One region of the Streptococcus sp. ELY_86 genome, then DNA from elsewhere that is predicted to be linked to it. Evidence: predicted binding sites of a transcription regulator. Region 1 holds the regulator's gene; the other holds the start of a gene.
What was found. The regulator Rex, encoded in region 1, represses fermentation and respiration genes when NADH is low (regulators of the CRP and FNR family bind a similar motif). The targets are predictions, from matches to a motif close to TTGTGAANTANTTCACAA.
Positions count from the first base shown of each region.

Region 2: a site for Rex is predicted at 2,796-2,813, ahead of AC4HAN_RS08365 (class II fructose-bisphosphate aldolase). Genes of this name have one in related genera too.

Region 1 covers NZ_JBZFUK010000001.1:69,946-74,365, reverse strand. The annotation lists gene AC4HAN_RS00360 (ribose-phosphate diphosphokinase) at 1-761, shown strand, start outside; gene AC4HAN_RS00355 (cysteine desulfurase family protein) at 764-1,879, shown strand; gene AC4HAN_RS00350 (DUF1831 domain-containing protein) at 1,881-2,228, shown strand; gene AC4HAN_RS00345 (redox-sensing transcriptional repressor Rex) at 2,463-3,116, shown strand; gene AC4HAN_RS00340 (gamma-glutamyl-gamma-aminobutyrate hydrolase family protein) at 3,134-3,835, shown strand; gene radC (RadC family protein) at 3,832-4,420, opposite strand, start outside.
Region 2 covers NZ_JBZFUK010000006.1:29,828-34,247, forward strand. The annotation lists gene AC4HAN_RS08340 (DAK2 domain-containing protein) at 1-453, opposite strand, end outside; gene AC4HAN_RS08345 (Asp23/Gls24 family envelope stress response protein) at 453-818, opposite strand; gene rpmB (50S ribosomal protein L28) at 917-1,105, opposite strand; tRNA gene AC4HAN_RS08355 (tRNA-Thr) at 1,328-1,400, opposite strand; gene AC4HAN_RS08360 (hypothetical protein) at 1,457-1,768, opposite strand; gene AC4HAN_RS08365 (class II fructose-bisphosphate aldolase) at 1,871-2,752, opposite strand; tRNA gene AC4HAN_RS08370 (tRNA-Leu) at 2,885-2,970, opposite strand; gene pyrG (CTP synthase) at 3,872-4,420, opposite strand, start outside.

The DNA.
Region 1 (4,420 bases):
GGGAACTCTTGATTATGGTAGATGCCTGCAAACGTGCCAGTGCTAACAGCGTCAATGTTGTTATCCCTTATTTTGGCTACTCACGTCAGGACCGCATTGCTGCTGCCCGTGAACCGATTACTGCTAAATTAGTAGCCAATATGCTGGTTAAGGCCGGAGTTGACCGTGTTTTGACCTTAGACCTGCACGCTGTTCAGGTACAGGGCTTCTTTGATATTCCGGTTGATAATCTGTTCACTACTCCTTTGTTTGCTGAACACTATACTAAATTGGGCTTATATGGGGAGGACATTGTAGTTGTCAGTCCTAAAAATTCAGGCATCAAGCGCGCCCGCAGTTTAGCTCAGTATTTGGATGCTCCGATTGCTATCATTGATTACGCTCAGGATGATGATTCCTCGCGTGAAGAAGGCTATATTATCGGTGACGTTGCAGGCAAGAAAGCCATTCTCATTGATGATATTCTAAATACCGGAAAAACATTTGCAGAGTCTGCTAAAATCGTTGAACGCGGAGGCGCTACTGAAATCTATGCTGTCGCCAGCCATGGATTGTTCGCCAGCGGAGCCACAGAAATTTTGCAGGCTGCTCCAATTAAAGATATTTTGATTACAGATTCTGTTTACACTGATCAAAAGTTACCTGATAATTTGCATTATCTTTCTGCCAGCGAACTGATTGCAGATGCCATTATCCGTATTCACGAAAGACGGCCTGTCAGTCCTTTGTTTGCTTATGACCGTAAAGGAGATGAATCCTAAATTTGATTTATTTTGATAACGCTGCAACTACTCCTCTGACACCTTCTGTTGTTCAGGCTATGACTGAAGTGATGACCGATACCTTTGGCAATCCTTCCAGCATTCACTCTTACGGCAGGGCTGCCGGCAAAGTGCTGCGGGGCTGCCGGCAAAGTGTTGCTCAAGTGTTTGAGGTTCCATCAAGAAATATTATTTTTACGTCCGGCGGAACAGAAAGCAACAACACTGCACTCAAAGGTTATGCTCTTGCTCATCAGGATCAAGGAAAACATATTATTTCAACAGCTATTGAACATCATTCTGTTTTAAACAGTCTTCATTATTTGGAAAAGCGTTTCGGTTTTGAAGTGACCTATTTGAATCCTGTTGACGGCTGCATTTCTGCCCGGCAGGTTAGAGATTCTTTGCGTGAGGACACTGTTTTAGTATCGGTTATGTTTGCTAATAATGAAACAGGAGATGTGCTGCCAATCAAAGAGATCGGCAGCCTTCTTAAAGACCATCAAGCTGTTTTTCATGTTGATGCTGTCCAAGCTGCAGGCAAGATTCCTATTCATCCTAAGGATTTAAACATTGATTTTCTGTCAGCTTCTGCCCACAAATTTCACGGTCCTAAAGGAGTTGGCATCCTCTATGCTGATGATCTTCATTTTGACAGTCTCCTTCATGGCGGTGAACAGGAGGAAAAACGTCGGGCCAGCACGGAAAATCTTATCAGTATTGCAGGTCTGACGCAGGCTTTAGTCGATGCCCAAGCTCATCAACAAAAACATCTGGAAGATGTCAGCAAGCTCAAAAAGATACTCTTAGAGGGCTTAGAGGGAGTTGATTATTATCTCAATTCAAACGAAGATGCCCTGCCTTATGTGATTAATATCGGATTTCCCGGATATAACAACGGAATTCTGCTGACTCAGTTAGATTTGGCTGGTTTTGCGATTTCAACAGGTTCTGCCTGCACAGCCGGCACTGTTGATCCCAGTCATGTTTTAGCAGCAAAATACGGAGCGGAGTCCCCCCGTCTGCAAGAATCTGTTCGTATCAGTTTTTCAGATTTGAACCAACCAGATGAGGCCAAAGCTCTAGCTGCAAAAATAAAGGAGATTGTAGGAAAATAAAATGGCTTTTGAAAAAACAGTAAATTTACCTGATTGTAAATACAGCTATACCATCAGTCCCAGCGTAAAAAGATTCACTCTGCGGGACACTGCCTTTACTCAAAACAAGCTGGGAAATTATGAACTCAGCCGCCTTTTAGAAAAGGTCCCCAACAGCGGCGACGGCTTTTCTCTGAAAATTACCATTAACAAAGATTTGACCGGCTTTAAACTGACCATTACAGACAAATCCGGACTGCGACCCGTTAATATCTTTAAATCCGAGAAAAACCAAATCATCCAGGATAAGTTTTATTTCTTAATGAACAGTTTGGCTGAGCGTGACATCTTTGTGAAAAAGGAAAATTAAGCTGACTTCAGCACAGTGCTTCTGCTGCCTGCTGAAAACATATTTTTAATAAAACAAGGGAGAGGGTGGGCTGAAACTTCGATAGCTTTTCGGAGTTCCAGCTTCCTTCTTTTTACGTGTATAAGTAAAACTGAGATCCTTTCATAAGAAAAACTTATGCCAACTTCAAAGAAAAGATGTTGCAATTTTCACAATCTTTTTTTAAAATAGTAGTACATAGCAAAGGAGATAAGTATGGTTACTCTTGACAAATCTATTCCCAAAGCGACAGCGAAGCGCCTATCACTTTATTATCGTATTTTTAAACGGTTCCATTCGGAAAATATTGAAAAGGCAAGCTCTAAGCAGATTGCTGAAGCGATTGGTATTGATTCAGCAACCGTTCGCCGTGATTTTTCTTATTTTGGCGAGCTGGGACGCCGCGGTTTTGGCTATGATGTCAAAAAATTAATGAATTTTTTTGCAGATATTCTCAACGACACTTCTACGACTAATGTGTTGCTTGTCGGGGTCGGCAATATCGGCCGTGCTCTTCTCCATTATCGTTTTCATGAGCGCAATAAGATGAAAATAGCTATGGCTTTTGACACCGACGACAATGAGCAGGTCGGCCAGCTCACTGATGACGGTGTTCCCATTTACGGTATTTCCAGTATCAAGGAAAAATTAGCCGGAACAGATGTTAAAACAGCAATTTTGACTGTTCCCAGCAGCAAAGCCCAGGAAGTTGCTGATACGTTGGTTGAAGCCGGTATCAAAGGAATTTTGTGCTTTTCACCGGTTCACCTGTCACTTCCAAAGGGAGTTGTTGCTCAGTATGTTGATTTAACCAGCGAATTACAGACGCTATTATATTTTATGAATCAAGAAAAAAATTCGAAGAATTGACAAAGTAAGGAGGGTCTATGACCAAATCCAGACCAATTATCGGTATTTCGGGTAATGAAAGACCACACGCAAAATTTCCTGATATACTGTGGTCCTATACACCATCCGGCTATGTTAAGGGAGTACAGAAGGCCGGCGGTCTTCCGCTCGTGATTCCTGTCAGTGAGCCGAATCTTGCCGCATCTTATGTTTCCATGGTTGACAAGCTTATTTTAACAGGCGGTCAAAATGTCGACCCTGTTTTTTATGGGGAAGATAAGGATACCAGCGATGATGATTTTTATTTAGCGCGTGATTTGTTCGAATTTGCTCTTGTTGAAGAAGCCATTAAACAGGAAAAACCGATTTTCTCTGTCTGCAGGGGCACACAGCTGATGAATATTGCTTTGGGAGGAACACTCAATCAAGATATAGAAGACCACTGGCAAGACGAACCGAGTGACTATCTCAGCCAAAACATGTTGATAAAGGCTGATACTGCCTTGGAAAAAATTTACGGTACTTCTGCCTCTATCAATTCCTTTCATCATCAGAGCATCAAGCGGCTGGCCGATGACTTAGAAGTCATTGCCTATGATCCTGCTGATGACACTATTGAAGCAGTAACATCTACTAATTCCGATATTAATTTTTTGGGGGTTCAATGGCACCCTGAACTGCTGTTTGAGTCACGAGAAGAAGATCAAAAACTTTTTAACTACGTCGTTAATGAACTTTAAATAAGATCCGTCTCTTCACGGAAACTGTAATATTCCTTCTTCCCGACTATAATATGATCCAAAAAAACGATTCCTAAATCATCACAGGATCGTTTTATTTTTTCTGTAAACGCCAAATCATTTTCACTGGGATAGGTTGAACCTGAAGGATGGTTATGGACAACGATAAGCGAGGTTGCCATACTTTTGCAGGCATAGTGCAGAATTTCCCTGGGTTCGGCAACAGAACGCCTGACGCTGCCGATAAAAATGATTTTCTTTTTGATAATACGGTTCTGTGTATCCAGATAAATGGCAACCAGATGTTCCTGTCTTTTATCGCCCAGTTCGGCCATCATAACTTTTGCTAAGCGTTCGCTGCTTAAAATGCGTTCTTTAAAACTATATTCTGATTGATTAATTCTCTTCGAAAATTCCAGAATGGCCTTGATTTCTATTGACTTCAACTGACTGATACCTGCAATCGTCTGCAGTTCCTCAATTGATAAGGTGCGAAAATCAGCTATGCTGTCCAAACGCTCTAAAATGTTGTTAGACAAATTTAAAACATGGTCTTTTCTGTTACCGGTCCTTAGTATAATCGCC
Region 2 (4,420 bases), on a different contig from region 1:
ATCATCCGTATTTTCAGACTTTTTAATGGCTGCTGATGCCGCTCCGCGCGATACTGTCAAAATGGTTCCTTCAACCGGCTTCATAACGGCCTTATAAGCTACCTCAACCCCGGCTTGAAGCGCTTGGGCCAAGTCCTTACCTGTCAGTTCTTTTTTATTCTTGATGCTTTGGGCAAAACCGCGGAAAAGCTGAGAAGTGATAACACCTGAGTTCCCGCGCGCTCCCATCAGCAATCCTTTAGAAAGAATTTGACCGACTTCTCCAACTGTTGAAGCCGGTTTATCAGAGACTTCCTTAGCACCATTGTCCATGGTCATGCTCATATTGGTACCTGTATCACCATCCGGGACAGGAAAGACATTCAGTGAATTGACATACTCTGCTTGTTTACCAAGGCGTGTTGCAGCTGCCTGAACCATCCCTTGGAATAAACTTGTTGTAATATTAGCCACTAATCTTCTCCCACAACTTTAATATTTTGTACATAGACATTAACCGTATCAGCAGAAATGCCCAGCTGATTTTCAAGATTAAACTTAACGCGCTCTTGGATATTTTTAGATACTTCACTGATTTTAACACCGTAACTCATCACAGTGTATACATCAACTGAAATACCGGCATCTGTTGATTTTATGACAACACCCTTAGAATAGTTTTCCTTGCGCAGCAGTGCCTGAAAATTATCTTTGATAGCACTCTTGCTGGCCATGCCGACTACCCCGAAGATTTCATTGGCTGAACCGCCAACAACTGTGGCAATCACGTCATCTGACAATTCAATTTGACCGTCTTTTGTGTTAATTTTTACTGTCATTTCGCTACCTCAAAAAGTTTTTATCAGCTTATTTTACCATAATATAGATATCTTGTAAAAAATTAACAAAAAAAGAGTCCGAAGACTCTTCTTTCATTTTAAACACGTTCTACTTTACCAGATTTAAGCGCACGCGCTGAAGCCCAAACTTTTTTAGGTTTTCCGTCAATAAGAACAGTCACTTTTTGAAGATTTGGTTTTGCTGTGCGTTTGGTTTTGTTCATTGCGTGTGAACGGTTATTTGCTGACACAGTTCTGCGTCCTGTAAAATAACATACTTTAGCCATTTATCTGTCATCCTCCTGCTTAGTCTAGGGGTGAAGTCACCACATACCGTAATATTATAGCAAAATACCAATCGTTTGACAATAGGTCTTCAAACATTTTTCCAGAACTGCGGCTTAGCACAGATGTGAAAATTCTAAAATGACGTTAGCCAGTTGAAAATATGAAAAAAACACCTTAAGACCTATCACACAAATCTTAAAGTGTTGCTTGCAGCTAACTAATGCCGATTACAGGACTTGAACCTGTGACCTACGCGTTACGAGTGCGTTGCTCTACCAGCTGAGCTAAATCGGCTAACAGTAATATTTTACTATTTCTAAAAATTTTGTCAATAGAATAGGCGCAGCCATTTAAGAATCTTCTGAGAAATGGCTATCCTTCGATAAGTTAATGTTCCCTTTTTGCTTCCATAACTGATATAAACTTTTCAACACTACAGCAATAAAAACAATTAGGGCAAACAACAAAAGAAACAAGAAAATAGCTAGGGGCTTAAACAACGTCCAAATCATCACAATGAGCACGTAAAGACCGATTAAAAGACCCATCAGAAAAGTCAGCGCAAGATAAAAAGCCAACCAAACAATTAAAGAGCGAAGCTTTTTCCCTTTTGGAACGTCAAACAGAACATGAAAAATAATCTCAGTAATTGCTTCTATCATACAAGCTCCTTATCAATTCTCTGCTTTGAAAATCTCGTTTTATTCAGTATAACAAAAAATCCCGCCTAGGCGAGATTTTTTGTTACTTCTATGGTCAGACAATTAAGCTTTACCTTCTGAACCAAAGACATCAATACGTTCTTCAACTGCTTCTTGGATAGCTTTAGCGCCATCAGCCAAGAATTTACGTGGGTCAAAGAGTTTTTTCTTATCGTATTCAGCTTCATTTGCATCATAAGCACGCGCAAAGGCACGAGTTGCATTTGAGAATGCAATTTGACATTCAGTGTTAACGTTGACTTTAGCAACACCAAGTTTGATAGCTTCGCGAATTTGATCATCAGGAATACCTGAGCCACCGTGAAGCACGATTGGGAAACCTGGAACAGCTTCTGTTAATTTCTTCAAGTGGCCAAGGTCAAGACCTTCCCAGTTTTCTGGATATGGACCGTGGATGTTACCAATACCTGCTGCCAAAAAGTCAATGCCAGTTTCAACCATTGCTTTAGCATCTTCGATTGGTGCCAATTCACCGCGGCCGACGATACCGTCTTCTTCACCGCCGATAGTACCAACTTCAGCTTCAACTGAAATACCTTTAGCATGTGCTTTTTCAACAACTTCTTTAGCTTTTTCAAGGTTTTCTTCAACTGGAAGGTGTGAACCGTCAAACATGATAGAAGTGTAACCAACTTCGATACATTCAAGCGCATCTTCATAGTGACCATGGTCAAGGTGAATTGCAACTGGTACAGTAATACCCATTGATTCTACAAGAGTTTCAATCAAAACTTTACAAAGTTTGTAACCGCCCATGTATTTTGCAGCACCCATTGACGTTTGGATAAGAACTGGAGCTTTTTTGCTTTCCGCTGCACGCAGGATCGCTTGTGTCCATTCAAGGTTGTTTGTGTTAAATCCACCAACTGCATAACCGTTGTCACGAGCTGCTTGGACAAATTTTTCTGCTGAAACGATTGCCATTTTTAAAGGCCTCCTAAATATTTTTTGGGTCAAACCCATTACATTGTTTATTTTATCACTTTTACAGTAAAATTTCCAGCCTTTTCTTGAAAACTCATCAAAACAAAAAAGCCGGCCAAAGGCCAGCTGATATGCGGAGAGAGGGACTTGAACCCTCACGACCAAAAGCGGTCACAAGATCCTTAGTCTTGCGCGTCTGCCAATTCCGCCATCCCCGCAGCAACAAAATAAATTATATCAACTTCCTATATTGCTGTCAAGGATATTTCCCATATTTTTATAAAAATCCTCAAATTGTCTTTTTCTTAAAAGTTCTAACATGAAGTTAGCCGGCTGGATAGTTGAAAAGGTGACACAGAGAAGTCCTGGACATCACTGCAGCCGACATTATACATATTAGAGAGGCACTGAAAATAAGGTTCTTATATGTCGATGAGAAGTAAGTTAAAAAATCCAGAAAAATAATCAAAAGATTTCTCCAAAATGAGTAATTAATAACAATACTGAAAATCCCCTTGAATTTTTCTGTCAAAAGACCTAGACTATAGGCGTATTCGTTTTGTTAATCAATTTTCTTTAGCACAATGAGCATAAAAATCACATTTATTTAAAGGATATTCAGTATGAATACTTTAGCTTTCGAGGCGTTCGAATCTTTGGATGCTGATAATCTTGCTCAAATTCAAGGTCAAGGCTGGGTTGGCGCTGGAGTTGGCTATAATACACCATTATAAAGAGGTTGAGTTAAATATATGATATATGCTATTTACTCGTTAATATTATTAAGTTTTGCAGTATTAGTCTTAATTTCTAAGCGGAGTCAAAGTGGTGCTGTCAAGCTTATCTGTTTTGGAATTTTTATACTGGAATGCATCTTAGTAATAGCTAATATGTTTTTTTCATTTTTGAATTAAACAATATTTTGTTAGTCGGATATCTATTCAATTAATTCTATGCTACTTAAGGTTGGTCCCATATGACTTACGATAATGGCTCTCTTGCTGTTTATTATAGTTATATGGGGCTTTTTTTGATAGACAGCAAAAGCTCTGCAATCTCCAAAGCCATTACCTGCTGCGGAGATTACAGAGCCTAATTTGTCTAAATCTTATGTTATTATCAGTGACTGTTTTCGACTGCTGCTGTCACAAAGGCCGTATATAATTCCTCAGGACGATTAGGACGTGATTGCAGTTCCGGATGGTACTGGGCTGCAACAAAGAATTTCTTGTCTGAGAGTTCCACAACTTCTACCAAACGATTGTCCGGAGATACTCCTGAAAAGACAAAGCCGGCTTCTTCAAACTGCTGACGATAGGCATTGTTAAATTCATAGCGATGGCGGTGGCGGCGCTGAACAACGTCTTGGTTGTCATAGGCCGCTGCTGCCTTACTGCCCGGTTTCAGCTTACATGGGTAAAGCCCCAGACGCAGTGTACCGCCCATATCCTCGATATCAATTTGATCGCGCATAATATCGATAACCGGATACTTAGTGTCCGGATCCAGTTCAGCAGAATTAGCCCCTTCAAGATTGAGCACATGACGGGCGTATTCCACACAGGTCAGCTGCATGCCAAGGCAGATACCAAGCATAGGCACATCATTTTCACGCGCATAGCGAATGGCTTCGATTTTTCCTTCGGTACCGCGGTGGCCAAAGCCGCC